Regions from separate parts of the Bacillus sp. ISL-47 genome, predicted to be linked through region 3. Evidence: predicted binding sites of a transcription regulator. Region 3 holds the regulator's gene; each other region holds the start of a gene.
The links. Region 3 encodes LexA, which represses DNA repair genes until DNA is damaged. Its sites were predicted from a motif close to CGAACATATGTTCG; they were not measured.

Region 1: the regulator LexA is predicted to act here: its motif matches at 2,816-2,829, upstream of recA (recombinase RecA).
Region 2: the regulator LexA is predicted to act here: its motif matches at 3,326-3,339, upstream of J7I93_RS08900 (WYL domain-containing protein).
Region 4: the regulator LexA is predicted to act here: its motif matches at 2,345-2,358, upstream of J7I93_RS02230 (YqzH family protein).

The regions. Positions count from the first base shown of each region.
Region 1 is NZ_JAGGQS010000068.1:2,053-7,306, forward strand. Features, by position in the region: gene rny (ribonuclease Y) at 1-866, opposite strand, end outside; gene recA (recombinase RecA) at 1,662-2,702, opposite strand; gene J7I93_RS21825 (competence/damage-inducible protein A) at 3,137-4,387, opposite strand; gene pgsA (CDP-diacylglycerol--glycerol-3-phosphate 3-phosphatidyltransferase) at 4,410-4,988, opposite strand; gene J7I93_RS21835 (helix-turn-helix domain-containing protein) at 5,078-5,254, opposite strand, start outside.
Region 2 is NZ_JAGGQS010000022.1:70,807-76,060, reverse strand. Features, by position in the region: gene J7I93_RS08915 (DUF1850 domain-containing protein) at 1-287, shown strand, start outside; gene J7I93_RS08910 (TRAP transporter permease) at 277-2,235, shown strand; gene J7I93_RS08905 (hypothetical protein) at 2,305-2,892, opposite strand; gene J7I93_RS08900 (WYL domain-containing protein) at 3,073-3,291, opposite strand; gene J7I93_RS08895 (YczE/YyaS/YitT family protein) at 3,518-4,132, opposite strand; gene J7I93_RS08890 (SurA N-terminal domain-containing protein) at 4,258-5,031, opposite strand.
Region 3 is NZ_JAGGQS010000079.1:13,491-18,744, reverse strand. Features, by position in the region: gene glnA (type I glutamate--ammonia ligase) at 1-628, shown strand, start outside; gene J7I93_RS23395 (hypothetical protein) at 911-1,096, opposite strand; cyclic di-GMP riboswitch class I at 1,151-1,236, opposite strand; gene J7I93_RS23390 (DUF4257 domain-containing protein) at 1,373-1,657, opposite strand; gene lexA (transcriptional repressor LexA) at 1,930-2,553, opposite strand; gene yneA (cell division suppressor protein YneA) at 2,711-3,043, shown strand; gene J7I93_RS23375 (YneB family resolvase-like protein) at 3,059-3,706, shown strand; gene J7I93_RS23370 (DUF896 domain-containing protein) at 3,848-4,081, shown strand; gene tkt (transketolase) at 4,323-5,254, shown strand, end outside.
Region 4 is NZ_JAGGQS010000003.1:104,051-109,304, reverse strand. Features, by position in the region: gene J7I93_RS02240 (MBL fold metallo-hydrolase) at 207-1,181, shown strand; gene J7I93_RS02235 (SDR family NAD(P)-dependent oxidoreductase) at 1,183-1,977, shown strand; gene J7I93_RS02230 (YqzH family protein) at 2,040-2,246, opposite strand; gene J7I93_RS02225 (Y-family DNA polymerase) at 2,537-3,796, shown strand; gene J7I93_RS02220 (YolD-like family protein) at 3,981-4,316, shown strand; gene J7I93_RS02215 (hypothetical protein) at 4,422-4,580, shown strand; gene J7I93_RS02210 (CDGSH iron-sulfur domain-containing protein) at 4,601-4,819, opposite strand; gene J7I93_RS02205 (iron-sulfur cluster biosynthesis family protein) at 4,964-5,254, shown strand, end outside.

The DNA of each region.
Region 1 (5,254 bases), on a different contig from region 3:
ACCATTTCCTCAATGCGTGCCGGATGGATGCGTCCGTCCTGAACCAGTTTGTCTAAAGCTAAGCGTGCTGTCTCACGTCGAATCGGATCAAACCCGGATAAAATAACTGCTTCCGGTGTATCATCGATAATGAGATCAATTCCAGTCAGAGTTTCAAGAGTTCGGATATTACGGCCCTCACGGCCAATAATGCGTCCTTTCATCTCATCATTTGGCAGGTTGACAACTGAAACTGTTGTTTCTGCAACATGGTCAGCTGCACATCTTTGGATAGCCAGTGACAAGATTTCTTTCGCTTTCTTATCTGCGTCCTCTTTCGCTCTAATCTCGCTCTCTTTTACCATAATGGCGACATCGTGAGCCACTTCCTGCTCCGTGCGCTCTAAAATGATGGACTTTGCCTCTTCACGAGTTAAGCCTGAGATGCGTTCCAGCTCAGCTTGTTGTTCTTTAACCATCTCGTCCACTTTGCTTTCCATCTCTTCAATATGCTGTTGTCTTTTGCTAAGAGAATCGTCCCTCTTTTCTAAAAGTGCTTCACGTTTATCTAACGTTTCATCTTTGCGATCAAGGTTCTCTTCTTTTTGCATTAAACGATTTTCTTGTTTTTGCAGTTCATTTCTTCGATCACGAATTTCACTTTCCGCATCTGTGCGAAGCTTGTGAATTTCATCCTTCGCTTCAAGCAGAGCTTCTTTCTTAGTAGCCTCTGCCTCCCGCTTTGCGTCTTCTAAAATCTGCTCAGCAGCATCTTTAGCTCCTGCGATTTTAGCTTCTGCAATGGATTTGCGAACAAAATAGCCAACAAAAGCACCGACGATTAGGCCAAGCAAAATGGAGATGATTGCTGTTAAAAGATCCATCATTTCACCTCCTCTTGCTATGAACTTGTTTGTGTTACGTTTTTTAAAGTGTCGGCATGTACATTGTCCAATTCAATATACAGCACTAAGGCTTTTAAACGTTTCAATCTTAAAAAAGCACTGGGCTTCCCTATCGGCGGCAAGCATAAATTTGCCACTCCCATAAACGCATGGCGTTCAAGAGCGATTAGCTTATGAGCTGAAGCCGATGGAGCCTGGAGCCAGACATAAGCCTAACTCAAAAAATAATTCCTTACATATAAAATGTAAAATATACATGTTTAATTGTAAAGCTGTGGAATTTTATTGTCAAGGGGTTGTCCCAAGGGCTTTTCTTAATATTTTGACTGGTTTGAACTCTTGATCTTTGCAGGAATCGTGTTTATAAAAAATGTGCTGATGAACTTGCCTGCTGATTTCCACTCAAGAAGCTGAGTGAATCACGCGGCGACCAGGAAGTTCCTCGGTGCAAGTCGCAGCCAGCGAGGTCTCGCCTTGACTCGTTCCTCCCGCTGGAATCTCGTGCCTGCCGCTCCAATCAGCAGAGTGCAAAAGCAGCAGTGAGCCTTAACAAATTGATTAAAAAAAGCAAAGCCGTCCTTCGGTTGGCTTTGCTTTCATGTTTCTTATAATTATCTAATATAACGATGTAGATAACTTTGCGGAAGAGTTCTCTGCATCCAGCTTCCGCGCCTTGGCCCTCGGGTCATAAGCCAAATCACTTCAGGGTTTCCTGCGTAAATTCGACTTATGCCCGTCGGGGCTGGTCAAGGCATGTCCGCTTTTGATTTGCTATTATTAATCGATTAGCTCAAATTCTTCTTGTCCTTCGTCGCCGCTGATCACTTTTTCCTCATCAAGGCCATAATGCTCACGGATTTGCTTCTGAATAGTCAGGCGGATATCCGGGTTTTCCTTCAGGAATACCTTGGCATTTTCACGGCCCTGACCCAAACGCTCTTCATTGAACGAATACCAAGAACCGCTCTTTTGGACAATATCCAGTTCGGAACCGAGGTCAATGATCTCGCCCTCCTTGGAAATTCCTTCTCCATACATAATATCCACTTCAGCTACACGGAATGGAGGAGCCACCTTGTTTTTGACAACTTTGATCTTCGTCTTGTTTCCGACCATTTCATTGCCTTGCTTTAATGCTTCAGCACGGCGCACTTCAAGGCGTATAGTAGAATAGAATTTCAATGCACGTCCGCCAGGAGTGGTTTCAGGGTTTCCGAACATAACTCCTACTTTTTCACGGATCTGGTTAATAAAAATCGCAATTGTTTTAGACTTATTGATAGCACCTGATAGTTTGCGAAGCGCCTGGGACATTAAACGAGCCTGTAAGCCTACATGGGAATCGCCCATTTCACCTTCAATTTCAGCCTTAGGCACAAGGGCTGCAACAGAGTCAATTACAAGAATATCGATAGCACCGCTTCGTACAAGTGCTTCTGCAATTTCAAGGGCCTGCTCTCCTGTATCCGGCTGGGAAAGAAGAAGCTCATCGATATTTACACCAAGCTTTTGTGCATACACAGGGTCCAAAGCATGCTCAGCATCGATGAACGCCGCTTGTCCGCCGCCAGCCTGAACCTCTGCAATAGCATGAAGGGCTACAGTTGTTTTACCTGAACTTTCAGGTCCGTAGATTTCAATAATACGGCCTCTTGGATAGCCGCCTACCCCAAGAGCTGCATCAAGTGCAAGAGACCCGCTTGGAATAGTAGAAACCTTACGATCAGTTTGTTCTCCGAGCTTCATGATAGAACCTTTACCAAATTGCTTTTCTATTTGTTTTAACGCCATTTCAAGGGCTGCTTGACGATCACTCACTAATAGTTCCTCCTTTTATATAGACGAATCTATCTATTCCTTAGATTCGTTTGTCTCATCTCAAAACCTATCTCTACTATAAACCTTTTCAAACCATTTGTCGAGCAAAAAGTCGAACATCCATTCGATTTTTTTGAGGCGCCTTTCCCGCCTGAAAACAGCAAAATCTTTTAGAGAAAATGGAATTTTGGAATGCAAAACAAAGCCGAATATAACATTTTCTTAAGAAATCTGTCTATTTTTTTATTGGCTTTGTTAAATTGCCAGCTGGGTCTCCCTTTTGGCTCACTTCTCCCGCAGATCGTTGAATAAACATCCGTGAATAAACACCGCTCGAAGAAAACCCAAATGCATTTTCGAGGATGTCACACCTTCCGATCCAGTCAACAACGGCCGCTAAACCGAGCTTTTCATAAAAAAATCAGAACGCCTTCTCAGGCACTCTGATCTTCGTTTAAAGCTTTTATGAGAAAATGGCAGCCATATTTTACGGTCCGGACTCTGTTAGCCGCTCTTGAACCGCCCAAGTTCAGCTTTTCCGTCTGGACAGGCTTGCCTTTTATCCAAATTCCAACATAAACCGTTCCGACAGGTTTTCCTTCCAGTTCATCAGGTCCCGCTACACCAGTAAAACTGATGCCGATATCAGCGTTTGTCATACTGGCAACATTTTCAGCAAGCTCTGCAGCACATTGGGCGCTGACAACTCCATCCTTTTCAATGGTTTCTTTGCGAACTTTCAAAACCTCTGCCTTCACTTCGTTTGTATAGCAGACAACTCCGCCCTTCAGAAGGCCGCCGGCACCTGGAATCGATGTAAACTCCTGCTGGAACATGCCTCCTGTCAAGCTTTCCGCAGCGGAAATGGTCATATTTTTTTCCTTGATTAACTTGGTAAGTTCGTACATAAGGGAAGTATCATCGTACCCATAGAAGAATTCGCCAACACGTTTCATGATTTTCGCTTCCGCCTCATCAATAAGTATCATGGCAGTTTCCGCCTGGCTGTGTTTGGCCGTCAGCCTGAGGGTGACTTCCCCATCGCCTGCAAGCGGAGCAATTGTAGGATTGCTTTGTGCATCAATAATATCCTCAATCTCCGTTTCCAGCATCGCTTCTCCAATGCCAAAAAACCTTAGTACACGGGAGATGATTACATCATCCGTTTCGAGCTTGGATTGGAGGGCAGGATATGCATGTTTCAGGAACATGGGCTCCATTTCTTTTGGTGGCCCCGGCAGAAGCATATACACATGCCTGCCCGAATCAGAGATCATTCCCGGTGCCATCCCATGTTCATTTGGAAGAACCTGGGCATCTTCCAAAACAAGCGCCTGTTTTTTATTGTTTTCAGTCATTTCCCGGTTCGTACGTTCAAAATAAAGCTGTATGGACTCAAGGGCCTGCTCGTCCATAACGAGTTCTTTGCCGAGGTGACGGGCAATCGTTTCCTTTGTTAAATCATCCTTAGTCGGACCAAGGCCGCCTGTAAAAATGACCAGATTTGAACGTTCCTCAGCGATTTTAATCACTGACTTAAGGCGCTCAGGATTATCTCCAACTACTGTATGATAAAAAACATTGATGCCCAAATCAGCCAGCTGCCGGGAAAGAAAGCGGGCATTTGTATTTACAATTTGCCCAAGCAAAAGCTCAGACCCGACAGCGATAATTTCTGCGTTCATTCAAAAGCCCCCTTCAGGCTATTTATTTTGAGTTAATAAAGGCCTGTTTGTTTTTTGCGAAATAGTCCCATCCGGACCAGATTGTAAAGAACATAGCCACCCAAAGCGCAATATCATCAAACGGAATCGAAACCATTTCAAAGATTATATTATGTAAAAGCAATGCAGAAATGGCCACGATCTGAGCCCATGTTTTGATTTTGCCCAGTTGGTTTGCAGCGACTACTTCTCCTTCCCCCGCCAGTACAAGCCTTAAACCTGTCACGGCAAATTCCCTGCTTATAATGATGATGACAATCCATGAGGGAGCAAGCCCTAGTTCAACCAGTACAATCAAGGCTGCAGAAACAAGGAGTTTATCTGCAAGCGGGTCAAGGAATTTCCCCAAGTTGGTAACAAGATTGTATTTTCGGGCATAATAGCCGTCAACCCAGTCGGTAACGGAAGCTACAATAAAGATAAGCGCACCGATAAGATGGGTTACAGGCATTTCAGCCCCAAGCAGTACTACTTCTCCCCATGAAAAAGGTACAAGCATCACTAGTAAAAAAATCGGTATCAGCATGATACGTGAAACAGTAATTTTATTTGGCAGATTCATGATTTACCTCCGTGTATATAAGCCTCTCAAAAGGCCTTTTAAGGTTAATTTTTACATTAAAAGCGAAAATAGTCATCTAATTAAGATGACTATTCGGTCTTCGGCGCATACCGGATGGTTATATCCTGCCGGACTGATTGAGAAGGCGGCACCTGATACTCAATTTTTTCCCCGTTTACGTAGAGTTCCGTTTGTGTAGAATTACCCACTACAATGGAAGCTTCAGTCTCTTTTGAAAAATCGACTTTCTCGCTTTTTTTGCCCGC
Region 2 (5,254 bases), on a different contig from region 3:
TATACGAGCTTATGTATGAGGATTTTGCGATTGGAATGCCTGAAAATGCTTCAAATGGAGAAATATTTGAACAGAAGGACGGCAAATATTATATTAAGAATATGAATCGGGTTTTTCCTTCATTTGATCTCCGGCTAGGAGAGGTTAGAGCAAATCATACAGTAATTAATGGAGGAAAAGAGTATCCGCTTTCAGACTATATAGAACCAGGAACCTGGGTGCGTATAAAAGCTAAAAAATTAAACTTAATTGAGACTTTGAAAGGAGTGAATATCCTTGGACAATAAAGGGGAAACGTTATCTCTGGAGGAACAGCAGAAACTGCTGGAAAAGTATGATCCCGAGGCTGGTACAAGGAAACTCAGAGGCATTATGGGCTGGATTGTCTTTATTGGCCTTTTATCATTCTCGCTATTCCATTTATATACTGGAGTTTTCGGAATGCTTACAGCCCAGCTGCAGCGTTCGATCCACTTAGGTTTTGCATTGGCTCTGATCTTCCTGTTATTTCCGGCAAGGAAAAAAGACAGGGGGCGAAAACATAAAGTTGCCTGGTATGATGTAATACTGGCAATTCTCGGTATTGTAGTAGGATCCTATTGGCCTCTATTTATTGATGAAATTGTTATGAGAGCTGGGCGACTGACAGAAATAGATTTTTATGTAGGATTGCTTGCGGTATTATTAGTGCTTGAAGCAACAAGGCGTGCAGTTGGATTGCCGATTACTATTATTGCTGTTATATTTCTGGCATATGCCATGTATGGCCCTTATATGCCTGCATTCTTGGCACATCGCGGATTGGATTTGGAAAGACTTGTTCAAACGATGTTCTTTACGACTGAAGGGATTCTTGGTACTCCATTAGGCGTATCAGCTACCTTTATATTTCTATTCCTATTATTTGGATCTTTCCTGGTGAAAACAGGTGTTGGGCAATACTTTAATGATTTGGCCGTTTCCATTGCAGGGAAGAGAACAGGAGGTCCTGCAAAGGTTGCGATTTTTTCCAGTGCCCTTCAGGGAACAATCAGTGGAAGTTCTGTTGCAAACGTTGTAACTTCGGGCTCATTTACCATCCCAATGATGAAAAAACTTGGCTATAAGAAGGAGTTCGCAGGTGCGGTTGAAGCGACTGCTTCGACAGGGGGGCAAATCATGCCTCCAATCATGGGTGCTGCCGCATTCCTTATGGTCGAGTTCATTGGCGGAGGCATTACCTATTGGGATATTGCCAAAGCTGCAGCAATTCCAGCTCTTCTTTATTTTGCCGGCGTTTGGATCATGACTGATTTTGAAGCTAAAAGAGTAGGCCTTAGAGGGCTGAATGATGACGAAATGCCAAATCGGAAAGAAGTACTTAAAAAGATCTATTTGCTTCTGCCTATTCTGGCAGTTATCGTTTTACTTATGAGCGGAATGAGTGTAATCCGTGCGGCTCTTTGGTCTATTGTTATTACAATTGCAGTGAGTATGATACGGAAGGATACCAGAATCAACTTCCGGGATGCAATAGATGCATTGGTTGATGGTGCACGTACAGCTTTGGGCGTTGCAGCTGCTACGGCTGCAGCTGGTATAATCGTAGGTGTAGTTGTTAAGACTGGTCTTGGATTAAAAATGGCTAATGGCCTGCTTGACCTTTCTGGCGGTTTGCTAATTCCAACCTTGATGCTGACAATGGTTGCAGCCATCATCCTGGGAATGGGGTCGCCGACGACTGCAAACTATGTTATTACATCTACCATTGCTGCTCCGGCCATTATACTGCTGGGTGTACCTGATTTGTCTGCCCATTTATTCGTATTTTACTTTGGTATTGTGGCAGATATTACCCCACCAGTGGCACTTGCTGCATTTGCTGCTGCTGGGGTTTCAGGAGGAGATCCGATTAAGACCGGCGTAAATGCCTCCAAGCTTGCAATTGGGGCATTCATCATTCCGTATATGTTTGTTCTTTCTCCAGAGCTTTTGATGATTAATACCACCTGGTATTACTTAATTTGGGTAGTATTCACTGCTTTGGCCGGTATGATGGCGATTGGTGCTGGGGTAATTGGCTACTGGCTGCGCAAATTAAATCCCCTGGAAAGAATATTGGGAATTGCTGGCGGACTGATGCTGATTTATCCTGAAGGTATTTCTGATATAATCGGACTTGGAATTTTTATCTTGCTAATTGTATTGCAGGTTGTCTTCAAACGAGATGATAAAGCAAAGCCCCAAACGGCTTAACGAAAAAAGGAAGGGTCTCCTCTGAGATCCTTCCTTTTTGTTTGCCAGATTGTTTTGGGTTTTCTCCTTTTATGCTTCCTGATCGCTTTGGCCGATGGATAGGCTTGCGTTGATATAACCTTCTTCATTGCTATTTAGTACAACAGTGAAAGTTCCGGGTTCATCGCCTTCATATAGTTCATCGCTAACTGCTTCCTTTAATAGTTCGCTTTTATATTCAATAATTTCACGCTGCTCATTTTGATGATCAGTATTTCTGTCAACTTCTTCTGAATCTCTCGGAATGCGTTTTTCGATATAAGAAAGGATCTCATCGTTGCTCATTTCCTTTTCCATATCTTCAAATTGCAATTCAATGTTAACAGCACGATGGGTTTCAAACTCTACAAGCATTGTATCGCCATTAAAGCGGGCAATTTCCTTGTTGTTTTGATTTTCTCCATATTCTTCAACAAACTGTTCGTGTGTGTCGCCTAACCCAACTTCTTCAGTAATCTTTGATTGATCTTCGGGAGCTTCCTCTGTCTCCGCTCGCTGTTCCTCTAATGAAGGATTATTTTTGTCTTCCTCCTCAACAACATTTTCTTCACTTTGATTACAGCCCGCCAATACCAGGCTTCCGGCAAACAAAGCCATTAAAAATGAATTTTTTTTCATAAAACCTTCCTTTCTTCTCTTCTAAATGTAATTCACAGGACAAAGCCCTTTTCAGGAATATATACCCTCTTAAGTGGCAGTTAATCAGTGCAGGACAGAAATGCAGTGAAGGCAGGAAGGCATAATAAAAAGCCGTATTTCGTATGAGAAATACAAGCTTTTGTTATTTGAAGTATTGAATTAGCTGATTTGGCGTGTTTTCTTATCTGGCAGAATGGACATAATATGATTTAAATTAAAAATGCGCATTTGCTTTCTATATAAGCAGTAAGCCAAAATAGTGCTCCCGCGCAGTTCTTTAATTAAAATTTTTCTTTGTGTAAATGAATTACGTTTGGAGAGATAGATGATTTCCACAGGCTTTCTCTCTTCCATTGCTCGATAAAGAATTCCTTTCATATAAATCCCTCCTTACTTATATTTACATTATATACGAACGAATGTTCTTTTTCAAGCGTTAACAGAAAATATGTTCGCATAAAAAAGAGGGTGTCCCAAAAGTATAGCTTTTGGGCACCCTCTTCTTTCCAAGACAATAGCTCTATAAAATTGGCCTGTTAATTTCCACTCCAAGGGCTCGCTTTCCGCGGGCGGTCCGACGCTCCTCGGTGCATTCGCACGCCTTTTAAATAATTTTTAGTCCTTTATCTTTCAAGAGGTTTAGGAACACTGTGCCATATTGGATTGTGTAGCCTAAAAAGATGGCGACGAATAAAGTACCTAATCCTACCGGACCGCCTAACAGGAAACCAAAAGCCAAAGCCAAGGATTCATTTAGGATACGGGCGTTTTTAATGCTAATATTCAACCTTTTAGCTGTTGCAATCATTAAACCATCAATGGGTCCGCTAAATAATTTTGGGCGGATATAAATGGAAACGCCAAATCCAAGTAATAAAACACCTGAAAAGAAGGAGAGGATTTGAACAGGAAAAAGTGTAATATCAGTGCTGTTAAATACAAGTTCCAGCCAAAGATCGATTCCAAGACTTGCTAATAAAGTACCTATAAAGGATTTGAATTGTGGCTTTTCCCAGGAGAGCAGTGCGTTGAAAAATATTAGGGAAGTAGTAACCAGAAATGACCATGTTCCGATTGTCAGACCGAACTTTTTAAAAAGTCCAACATAGACGGTATCCCAAGCACCTGCACCAAGACCGGATAAAATAATTAATGAGACACCCAAAGTGAGTATTAAATAACCTGCAATGATTTGAATGATTGTTATATGTTTTATCATGATGTAGCCTCCCCAATACATATTACCGTATTTAAATAATTTCTCAAGGGGAGGAAGATGAAAAGAGGAAGGTAATTTTATCATATAAAAAGAACAGCCACCCAAAAAGGGAAGCTGCTCGAGGCTTAGACCTTGATATCGATTTTGGCGCTTTTCTTTAATTCTTCAACATGCTTAACCAGTATTTCTTGCTGTTTTTGCTGTTCAAGCTGCTGCTTGATCTGTGGCTTTACTTCTTCCAGTTTAGGGGGCTCTTGGCCTTCAGCGCCACCCTGGCTTGCATACTCATCATAAAACTTCTGGATCTCGGCGTCTGTAACCTCTTCAGGCTTAATTTCGCTATCGATATACTTTGTGTATTTAATGTTGTTGGCAATTTCTTTCTCTAAGGAGTCTGGATTAAGACCAGCCTGCTTCATGGCTGTTTCGAATTCTTTATCGTCTTTAAATTGTCCTTTTGTTTCTTCAAGCTGCTTTTTTACTTCTTCATCAGAAGCTTTATAGCCTTTTTTGTCCGCTTCCTGGAGAAGAAGAGTCTGGCCAACTAAGCTATCAAGCGTTTGCTCCTTGATTTGCTCTGCAGCTTCTTTAGTAGTAGGATCTTGTCCCATTTGCTGAAACATCATTTGGGATGATGTAAGAACGCTATTATACTCCCGGCCAAGAATTTCCTGGTCATTTACAATTGCAACTGTTTTATCTTCCTCAAGCTTTTGTTCTTCCATTTTCTTTTGCATTTCTTCCATTTGCTTTTGCTGATCCTGCTGATCGGTTTCAGCCGTTTCAGCCGTTTTGGCCTTATCATCTTTTTCTGCGCTCTTGCCTTCTTCATCTGCACCGCAAGCTGCTAACACTGCAGAAAGTAATACTAGTAAAAAGGGATACATTAGTTTTTTCATTAAATTTTCTCCTTCCGTAACCCTGAAATATTTGATTCATCTAACAAAAGAATCATATAGAGGGCATTATAAAGCATATTTTCTTAAAAAGATACATTACAGACTTAAATCAAAAAAATGTAATGTGAATGTAATCTATTTTCAAACTATTAATCTTCTATTAATGAAATGAATATCGGTATTGACTTTTATGTGAAAAAAGTTTATATTTTATATTGTCCTC
Region 3 (5,254 bases):
ATTCGGTGTGAACGGTTCTGGTATGCACTGTAACGTTTCATTATTCAAGGATGGAAAAAATGCATTCTTCAATGAAACTGGAGATCTTCAACTTAGTGATGACGCACGTCACTTTATCGCAGGCATCATCAATCATGCCACAGCATTTACAGCAGTAACAAACCCAATCGTTAACTCTTATAAGCGTTTGGTTCCTGGTTATGAAGCACCTTGCTATGTTGCATGGTCTGCTCAAAACCGTTCACCGCTTATCCGTATCCCGGCTTCCCGCGGCATAAGTACTCGTGTAGAGGTCCGAAGTGTTGACCCTGCTGCGAACCCATACCTTGCTATGGCTGTGTTATTAAAAGCTGGACTTGATGGAATCAAGAACAAATTGACTCCTCCAGCACCAGTTGACCGCAACATCTATGTAATGAACAAGCAAGAGCGTGTAGAAGAAGGGATCAAGGATCTTCCAGCAACATTGGCAGCTGCCCTTGAAGAACTTAAAAATGACGAAGTAATCGTTTCTGCTCTTGGCGACCATATCTTCGAACACTTCATTGAAGCAAAAGAAATCGAGTGGGATATGTTTAGAACGCAAGTGCATCCATGGGAGCGCGAGCAGTATATGAGCATGTATTAATAATCAGTCAAGCCTTGGCCTCAGTGCCGAGGCTTTTTTGTGCTGTTTAGCTTGAGTGGAGATTTCCGTTCACCGAGCTCGCTTTCCGCGGCGGTCTGACACTCCTAGGTGCATTCGCGTCTGTGGTCTCCCGTGGACGCGCCAATCGCAGGGGTCAATGAATTATACATCCCCGAATAAATACCACATGAAGAATTTGCGAGTGCGTTTTCACTCCTCAAGCTACATAACGCAGTGCCTTTAACAAAAAACTTTAATATAGCCTAATATATAAAAAATCCATCACTGAATGATGGATTTGCAGTTCGGACAGGTGATAACCTTTTCCGGTTTGAATTTTATTTTTTTAAGATCCTTTTTGGTGAAAGTTGTAAAGGCATTGTATGTAAATCCGCATACACAGCTGTTTTGATCCTTTACGATGTGCACCAAGTTCGACTCCTTGCTAAGCACTGTTGGATAAATCATTTTTCACCCTTCTCATAGCTGATTTAGGCAAATTGTTCTGGTATGAATTGTCTTATAAGCAGCCCGGCTGCCATGACTTTAATCGTTTTAGGCCCGTGGCTTTGCGTCTCCCACTTTCATGGAATTTGCCCAGATGAAATAGTATCATAAATTGGCGGAAAAATCATACTTTACCGGGATCTGTAATACAAACGCAAAACAGTTTAATGCAGTCACACAAAAAACCCCGTTCGATGAAGAACGAGGTTTTGTCTATATGAACTATTTCTGCCTATCTCATTCTTTATGTCTGATCTTTAAGAAATCGAGACATGTCAGCAGTGCATCTCCTCCAAATCCTGCAATAACCGAAAGGAGTACTATCTTTAAGGTAGAGTCAGGATCTGAAGATACGACCAAAAAAACAGCCGCCAAAGCCCCCATGATTACTTCTTCCAAGACCCCCAGGTAGATGAATTTTTTGGTCCTCCGGGGTTTTACCATTTTGCCTTCTTTCCGAATATGTCCAACGACACCGACCAGCCCACCAATCAACAAAGCGAAGGTAATGTTCAAAAACATATGATCTTCACACTCCTAAAGTCGAGATTTTGGACAAGCGACCTTAGGTTGATTCTCGGTGTATTACCATTATATAGGAAGATGATATAAATTAGTATGCATAAAAATACCGAATTTTCTGAAAACAAAATAGTTAAACTTTACTGTAACTTCCTTCCAAATGAGAAGTTACTGTTACTATCGTATGATTTTAATCATAGGATCAGGTAATAAGAACTGTATATAATCAAAAAATAAAAAGCAAACATAAATGCTTGCTTTTTGAAAGTCTATTAATGGATATGTCGATATACTCCAATTACCTTGCCAAGGATGGATACATTTCGAAGGATAATAGGTTCCATCGTAGAATTTTCAGGCTGGAGGCGTACATAATCTTTCTCTTTGAAAAATCGTTTTACGGTCGCTTCGTCTTCTTCAGTCATGGCAACAACAATATCTCCGTTATTAGCTGTGCTTTGCTGCTTAACGATTACATAGTCACCATCCAGAATTCCAGCTTCAATCATACTTTCTCCCATGATTTCAAGCATGAATACATGTTCGTCAGCTGGAGCCAGCCTTTCAGGAAGAGGGAAGTATTCCTCCACATTTTCAATCGCGGTAATCGGCTGGCCGGCAGTAACCTTACCAACGATCGGCACGTTTACTGCGCTGACTTTTGGAATGTGCGAAGACTCGTCCAAATCTAAAATTTCAATGGCACGCGGCTTAGTAGGGTCCCTGCGGATCAAACCTTTGCTTTCGAGCCTTGCGAGATGGCCGTGGACAGTGGAGCTGGAAGCAAGCCCGACTGCTTCTCCAATCTCTCTAACAGAAGGCGGGTAGCCTCTTAGTTTTACTTCTTCTTTTATAAATTCCAATATATCTTGCTGCCTTTTTGATAATTTCACCATCTTTAACGCACCTCGTATGATTTTCTTTGTCTTTATTATAGCATCAATTACCAGGTGATACAAACATAAGTTCGAATTTTCGTTGACACAAAACAAATGTTCGGTCTATAATAAAAGCATCAAATACGAACATACATTCTAACAGAGGTGTTTAATAATGATGAAAAAATTGTGGGATTCTTATTCTTATGCTATTATTCTATTCATTTTAAGCTTGGCAGCTTCATTAATATTAGTTTTGCAAATGGAAACGCCGGATAGTGAGAAGTTTGTTAGAGTTACCGTATCTGAAGGTGACTCCCTTTGGGAAATCGCTGAAGATTTCTCAGCTGAACATTCACTGTCAGCAGATGAATTTATTAGCTGGGTAGAACAAAACAATGGAATAGCCGGAGGAAGAATATTCCCAGGTGATGAAATTGTTATCCCGGTTAAAGCTGCTGAAGGGCAGCTATTTACCGAGCTTGCCAGTTCTGAACTAAATGAATAGTTATAAGGAGAAATTATGAAAGCAATTATCTACTGCAGGGTAAGCACAACAAAAGAAACGCAGGAAACTTCTCTCTCCAGACAGGAAGAGGAGCTATTGAACCTGGCAAAAAAGAATGGTTTTGAAGTGGTGAAAGTTATTCGCGACCAGGCGAGCGGATACGATTTAGAAAGAGACGGGATACTTGAGCTTCTGGATTTAATAAAAGAAAAGGATATTAATGTAGTTCTGATCCAGGATGAGACGCGGCTTGGGCGCGGCAATGCCAAGATTGCCATTCTCCATTGTATCTTTAAAGAAGAGGTCCAGCTTTACAGCATTTCCAACTACGGCCAGCTTCAGCTATCGGAATCGGACTCCATGGTATTGAGCATTGTCGGAATGGTAGAAGAGTATCAAAGAAAGCTTCATAATATTAAAATTAAACGGGGCATGCAAAGAGCGGTAGAGAAAGGATACCGTCCTGAGAAAAATCTGAGTAATCAAGGAGCCAATGCCGGCAGGGAAAGGATCGAAGTCCCAATCGATGAAATTGTCCGGCTTCGTCAAAACGACCTCACCTTCTCCGAAATCGCAGCAACGTTAAGGGGATTTGGCTACAATATATCAAAAGCAACCGTACATAGAAGATATAAAGAATATGTTGATTCATTAGCAGAGTAGAGCACTTTTCTTGTCAAAAGTGCTCTTTTTTAGTATGATGGCATTTGAGTTTCAATATTTATTATTGGTGAAACTTGTAGTGTAACCAAACTTTCTTTTAGATTAACCAAAAGTTAACTTTTGATATAAAGGAGCTTAAGCATGCTGCCAAAAGAAAAACTTGCTCGAATTAACGCACTGGCAAAGAAGGCGAAAGAATCCCGTTTAACAGAAGAAGAAGCGAAGGAGCAATCTTCACTCCGCAGAGAATATTTGGAGACATTCCGCTCTTCGATGTTAAATACGTTAAAAGGCGTAACGGTCGTTGATCCTAAGGGCAATGACGTAACCCCTAAAAAACTGAAAGATCTTCAAAATAAAAACCGCCTTCATTAATATCATAATTGCAAGGGATACACATTCAGTTGTATTCCTTCTTTTAATAAAAGCGGAGATGACCAGCTTGGCATAATTTGCAGGCTATCTCCGCTTTTCTTTACATATGCCGGGTCTTTTTGTGTCAAAATAATAACAAACCGGCTTTTTATTGTCTTTTTCCTGACCCTATTAGTTGTGAAAAAAACAGACACCCGATAATATAAAAAGAGTAAGAATTACTCTCGAAAGGATGTATTGAATGTTTAATCAAACAGATGAACTATCCATCAGTTCCATTCGTACTTTATCAATCGACGCCATTGAAAAGGCGAATTCCGGCCATCCAGGCATGCCAATGGGAGCTGCGCCAATGGCTTATACACTTTGGACACGCTTCATGAACCACAACCCTAAAAACCCAGAATGGTTCAACCGTGACCGTTTCGTCCTTTCAGCGGGACATGGATCCATGTTATTATATAGCCTTTTACATTTATCAGGCTATGATGTATCAATGGAAGATATTAAGCAGTTCAGACAGTGGGGAAGCAAGACTCCTGGCCACCCGGAATTCGGGCACACTCCTGGTGTTGATGCAACAACCGGCCCATTAGGACAGGGAATTGCAATGGCGGTTGGTATGGCTATGGCTGAACGCCACCTGGCTGCAACGTACAATAAAGACAATTTTAATTTGGTTGATCACTATACATATAGCATTTGCGGAGATGGAGACCTTATGGAAGGTGTTTCTGCAGAAGCTGCTTCACTTGCAGGCCATTTAAAACTTGGAAGGCTAGTTGTTCTTTATGATTCAAATGATATTTCACTTGATGGAGATTTGGATAAATCCTTCTCTGAGAGTGTAGAGCAGCGCTTCAAATCTTATGGCTGGCAGTACATACGAGTTGAAGACGGCAATGACCTTCATGAAATCGCTAAAGCGATCGAGGAAGCGAAACAAGATGAAAACCGTCCAACTATGATTGAAGTAAAAACAGTAATCGGCTACGGCTCTCCTAATAAATCAGGTAAGTCTGATGTACACGGCGCTCCGCTTGGTGCTGATGAACTAAAATTGACTAAAGAAGCTTATAAGTGGACTTTTGAAGAGGACTTCCATGTACCTCAAGAAGTATATGACCACTTCAAACAGCAAGTAGCAGAGAATGGCGCTAAAAAGCAGCAGGA
Region 4 (5,254 bases), on a different contig from region 3:
AAAAGAGCGGTACACTTATTTCTATATATGAAAATTTTCTAAATTTTGCTATAGAGTTTCGGGAATTTGTGCTGTAGTCAACCGCCTTATTTTAAAAGACTTAAGTAATATGATTTATATTCTTATGTATCACTAGAATTGCCTGCGGTAATATATGAAAAAGAAATGTATCTTATTTAAATATAGCGTTTTAGGGGGCTGGAAAAATGCCGGAATGGAAAGATGGAATTGCAAAACTCGTTATCCCGACACCTTTTGCTGTCGGAGATGTCAACGTATATGCCGTGAAGGGAGAAAAGCTGACTCTCGTGGATGCGGGTCCAAAAACGGAAGAAGCATGGGAAGCGCTAAAAGAGCAATTAAAAGAACTCCGTTTAACTCCCGATGATTTCGACCAGGTAGTCCTTACTCATCATCACCCTGATCATGCAGGATTGCTGGACTTTTTTTCTCAGAATATGGAGATATATGGGCATTCAGTAAATCAAAGGTGGCTGTCCCGGACGGAAGCCTTTTTAAAAGCCCATGATGAATTTTATTATAAACTTTTTACTGAATTTGGGGTTCCGGAAAAGTATTTATCCTTTATTGGTTTGATGAGAAAGACACTTCGCTTTTCCTGTAATCGCTCATTAACAGGGGAGCTTAAGGAAGGTGATCATCCTGCCGGGCTGGATGATTGGACAATTATTGAGACACCAGGCCATGCCCAGAGCCATATCGGCTTGCTTAGGGAAAGGGACGGTGTATTTATCGGCGGGGACCATCTGCTCGCCCATATCTCTCCAAACCCTATACTGGAGCCGCCTTTGCCCGGAAGCAAAGAGCGGCCGAAGCCTCAGCTGCAATATAACGCTTCCCTGCAAAAAGTACAGAATCTTCCAATCGGCCTTTTTTATTCTGGTCATGGGGAAGATATTACAAATGTAAATGAATTAATCGAAGAGAGGGTTGGACGCCAGCACGACCGTGCCATGAAAGTGAAAAAATGGCTCGAATCCGAATCACTCACTGTTTTTGAGGCTTGCTGCCGTCTATTTCCAAAAGTGTATGAAAAAGAGCTTTCCCTGACGATATCGGAAACGGTGGCCCAGCTTGATTATTTGCATTCTATAGGGGAGATTTATATAAATAAAGAGGAGAAAGCATTCCTGTATTCCGCATCCAAAGAGGTGGTTTGATTTGTCAGATCGATTGAAAAATAAAAATGTGATTATTACGGGTGCATCGGGGGGAATTGGAGCCCAAATGGCTGCTCTTTGCGCTGAGAGAGGGGCAAACCTTGTTCTTCTTGCCCGTAATCTTGAAAAATTGAATGCGCTTAAGGCCGATCTGCGCAGCCGGTTTTCAGTAGACATTCATGTACATAAACTTGATGTCTCCAACTCTGATGAGGTCTCTGCTGTGTTTTCAGAGATTCTTGCCCAACTCGGCCATGTGGATATTCTTGTAAACAATGCTGGATACGGGATTTTTCGGGAGGCACATGAAGCGAAAATCGAAGAAATAAAGGGCATGTTTGACGTTAACGTTGTCGGATTGATGGCTTGCACGAGCATGGTGCTGCCGGCGATGAGGCAGCAGAAGAACGGCCATATTATCAATATCGCTTCACAGGCCGGCAAGATTGCCACACCGAAATCCAGTGTTTATTCCGCAACCAAGCATGCAGTTCTTGGCTATACGAACAGCCTTCGGATGGAGCTGGCTGACAGCAATGTATTCGTAACTGCCGTAAATCCCGGCCCTATTGAAACAAACTTTTTTAATATTGCCGATGAAAAGGGCACCTATGTTAAAAATGTTCAGCGGTATATGCTCAAACCGGAGTATGTGGCGCTTAAAGTGGTTAATGCCATGCTGACGCCTGTCAGGGAAATTAATCTTCCACGGTGGATGAATGCAGGAAGCATTGTTTATACTCTGTTTCCGAGGTTGTTTGAAAAAATCGGGAAACGCGCATTTAATCAGAAGTAAAATACTAAAAGGCCGCCAGCATTGCCTGGCGGCTTCTTTTTTGCACTTATTCCGGGGTCCCCTTAAAAATACGGCGAATCTGTGATATAGCCGTACACTGCATCATTTACGATTTCATGCAGATCGCTGTCAGCCTCTTTATTTTTTGCCTCAATGATTTTCTTGAAAATTTCATCAAACTCTCTGCTATCGAGCGAAACTGAATGGCTGTCCTCGTTGTATTGTTTTAAACAGTTTTGGACCATTTTAAAAATTAGTTTCTTGTTCATTTATTGCACCTCATGCTGATTATACAGGTTTCTGGGAATTTCGGCACCTGGCAAAAGAACCTGATTTAAGAAAAAGCCCGTAAAATTTCCATTGAAACCGAACGCATATTCGCTTAATATAATGGGTATACATATACAGAACAAACGTTCTTTATCTGAAGCAAGATGAATTCAAGATAATAAAAATAACTTTCTAAAGCTAGATGATGTCTAGCTTCAGGCGCCATCAGCCCGAGGCCATAGCCGACAAGCGGGCGCCTTACACTTTTCTAAGGAGGATGTCGGAAGTCATGGTTGATTACAGCGCAATGCCGGAAAATAAAATTTTGTGTGTTGATATGAAGAGCTTCTACGCGAGCTGTTCTGCTGTCATGCTTGGCCTGGACCCTCTTGATTGCTACCTTGTGATTGCCGGAAACTTGGAGCGGAAGGGCAGTGTCGTTCTGGCTGCCTCTCCGAGGATGAAAAAGGACTTTGGGATAAAGACTGGATCCCGCCTGTTTGAGGTTCCCAATGACCCCCGCATTAGGGTTGAGGAGCCGAAAATGGCCACTTATTTAAGAATTTCCACCGAAATCACCCGGGTGTTTAACCGCTATGTCCCAAAGGAAGCCATTCATACGTACAGTGTTGATGAGAGCTTTATAAAAGTAGATGGTGCACTCCATCTCTGGGGGGATGCCGAGACAATTGCCTGGAAAATAAAAGGGGATATCGAACGGGAATTTCAGCTTCCGTGTGCCATCGGGATAGGGCCGAATATGCTCATGTCCAAACTTTGCCTTGATCTCGAAGCGAAAAAGAAGGGAGTTGCTGAGTGGAAGTACGAAGATGTGAAGACGAAATTGTGGAACGTATCCCCTTTAAGGGAAATGTGGGGAATAGGACGCCGCGTCGAAAAAACGCTGAACGGAATGGGGATCTTCACAGTGGGCCAGCTTGCCCGCTATGACCTGGAAAAGCTTGAAAAGAAGTTTGGGATTATGGGCAACCAGCTTTATCACCATGCATGGGGAATTGACCTTTCAGAAATGGGGGCGCCGATTATGGAAGGGCAGATCAGCTTTGGGAAAAGCCAGATTCTATTAAGGGATTACAAGGAGGAGGAGGAAATTAAGCAAGTTGTCCTCGAAATGTGCGAGGAAGTGGCAAGAAGAGCCCGCACTCATCGCAAAGCCGGAAGAACAATCAGCTTTGGCCTCGGATACAGCCAGGATGAATTCGGGGGAGGTTTTTACCGTTCAAGAACGATTGATCAGCCAACGAATATCACGATGGATCTTTATCGGGTCTGCCTGGAGCTCTTTCACGAGAATTATGAAGGCAAAACAGTGCGGCAAATCTCTATCTCCCTCGGAAATATTACGGATGACTGCGAAATGCAGCTGAGCCTGTTTGATCTGGATGGCTGGAAAAAACGGGAGCTCGGCTACACGGTTGACCGGATTCGCTCCAAGTTTGGGGGAGGAGCCCTGTTGAGAGCCGTATCTTATACAAGTGCGGGAACCGCCAAGCACCGGGCTACACTGGTTGGCGGCCATAAAATGTAGGCTATGTTAAAGCATTTTTAAATAATGTTGGTTGATTGGAGTTTAATGTGCTAATCCCGCGAAAATGCATTCGCATTTCCTTCGTGTGTTGTTTGTATCAATAAGGTTTGGCTAGCAGGCATTTGGAGCGGAAATCAGCAGGCATGTTTAACAAAGCTAAAATGTAAACAAAGGGGGGCGGCTTATGATTCGCGATCGTGGCAGAATAAAATGGACTTCCATGATGCTGCCGGAACATGTAAAGCTACTAAGAGATTGGGCAAAGGAAGATACGTACGAGAAAAAACGGGAATTGGATGAGCAAAAGCTTGAATCTATGAACGAGATTCTTTCAGAAGCAATGGAGTTTCAAAAATCGGTTACAATTACTTATTACCGCGGCAGAAATTATGAGCTTGTAATCGGGAGCATTCATTACTGGGATGAACATGGCCAAAAGCTGCATATAGTGGACCGCTTTGGGGAAATTCATCACATTTCCATTAACACAATAGCCGATGCCCGGCTTACGGATGAGTAAATAAAGGGGGAGGTCTGGCCATAAATAAATGGAAAATGATGGATACAATTAAAAGGGGTAGTTTTTAGGCGGCAGAAGCACCTTAACAGCAAGGAGGTGTTTCACATGCCAAGAGGAAAAGAACTGGAGCAGCTGCCAATGGCCAATATCGCACCGGGCGCTGGAGATGACAGCACGGGAATGGACCGGGAATTGCTGCAGGGCATTGTGCAGGAAGAGCGGGTATCGCCAGCGAAAGTTAAAAACGAAAAAAAACGGGGATAACTATCCCCGTTTTTCGGCGATTACTCCTTATCGTCCAAAACCTTCTCGGCACGGACACAAGATTCAAAATTTCCCTTATGGGTTCCGTCACAAAATGGAAGCTTTGATGATTTTCCGCATCGGCAAAGAGAGAATACCTGCTTTGTTTCAAATTTGTTGCCATCCACATCAATTAATTCCACATCGCCTGTTACGCGCAGCGGGCCATTATCCATTACTTTAATCTGCACCTTTGACATACCAACCACCCTTTCACAAAATTGACACATATTCACTTTGATGGTAATAGGAATAAGCGAAAAAAGCAACTGTCCCTTTCAGAAGCATGTTAAATCTATCTGTGTTAAAATACAGCATATGCAAATGGGAGGTAGTTTTAAAACATGGAAATTACAGTAACTGAAACGGCGGCTGAAAAATTATCCGAACGGGTCGCCGGAAAAGGCGGCTATGTAAAGCTGAAATATGATATAGATGGCTGCGGATGTGTTGTGAGCGGCGTGACAGCTCTCTGGCTAGTGCAAGAACTGGATGATGATGACAGGGAAATCAAAACGAATGCCGGAAGCATATTTGTGGGAAAATCCAAGGAAGTATTTTTGGACGAGGATTTAAAAATAGATTTTTCAGAGAAAGCAAACTGTTTCCAGCTAAAAAGCCCGAACCAGTATTTA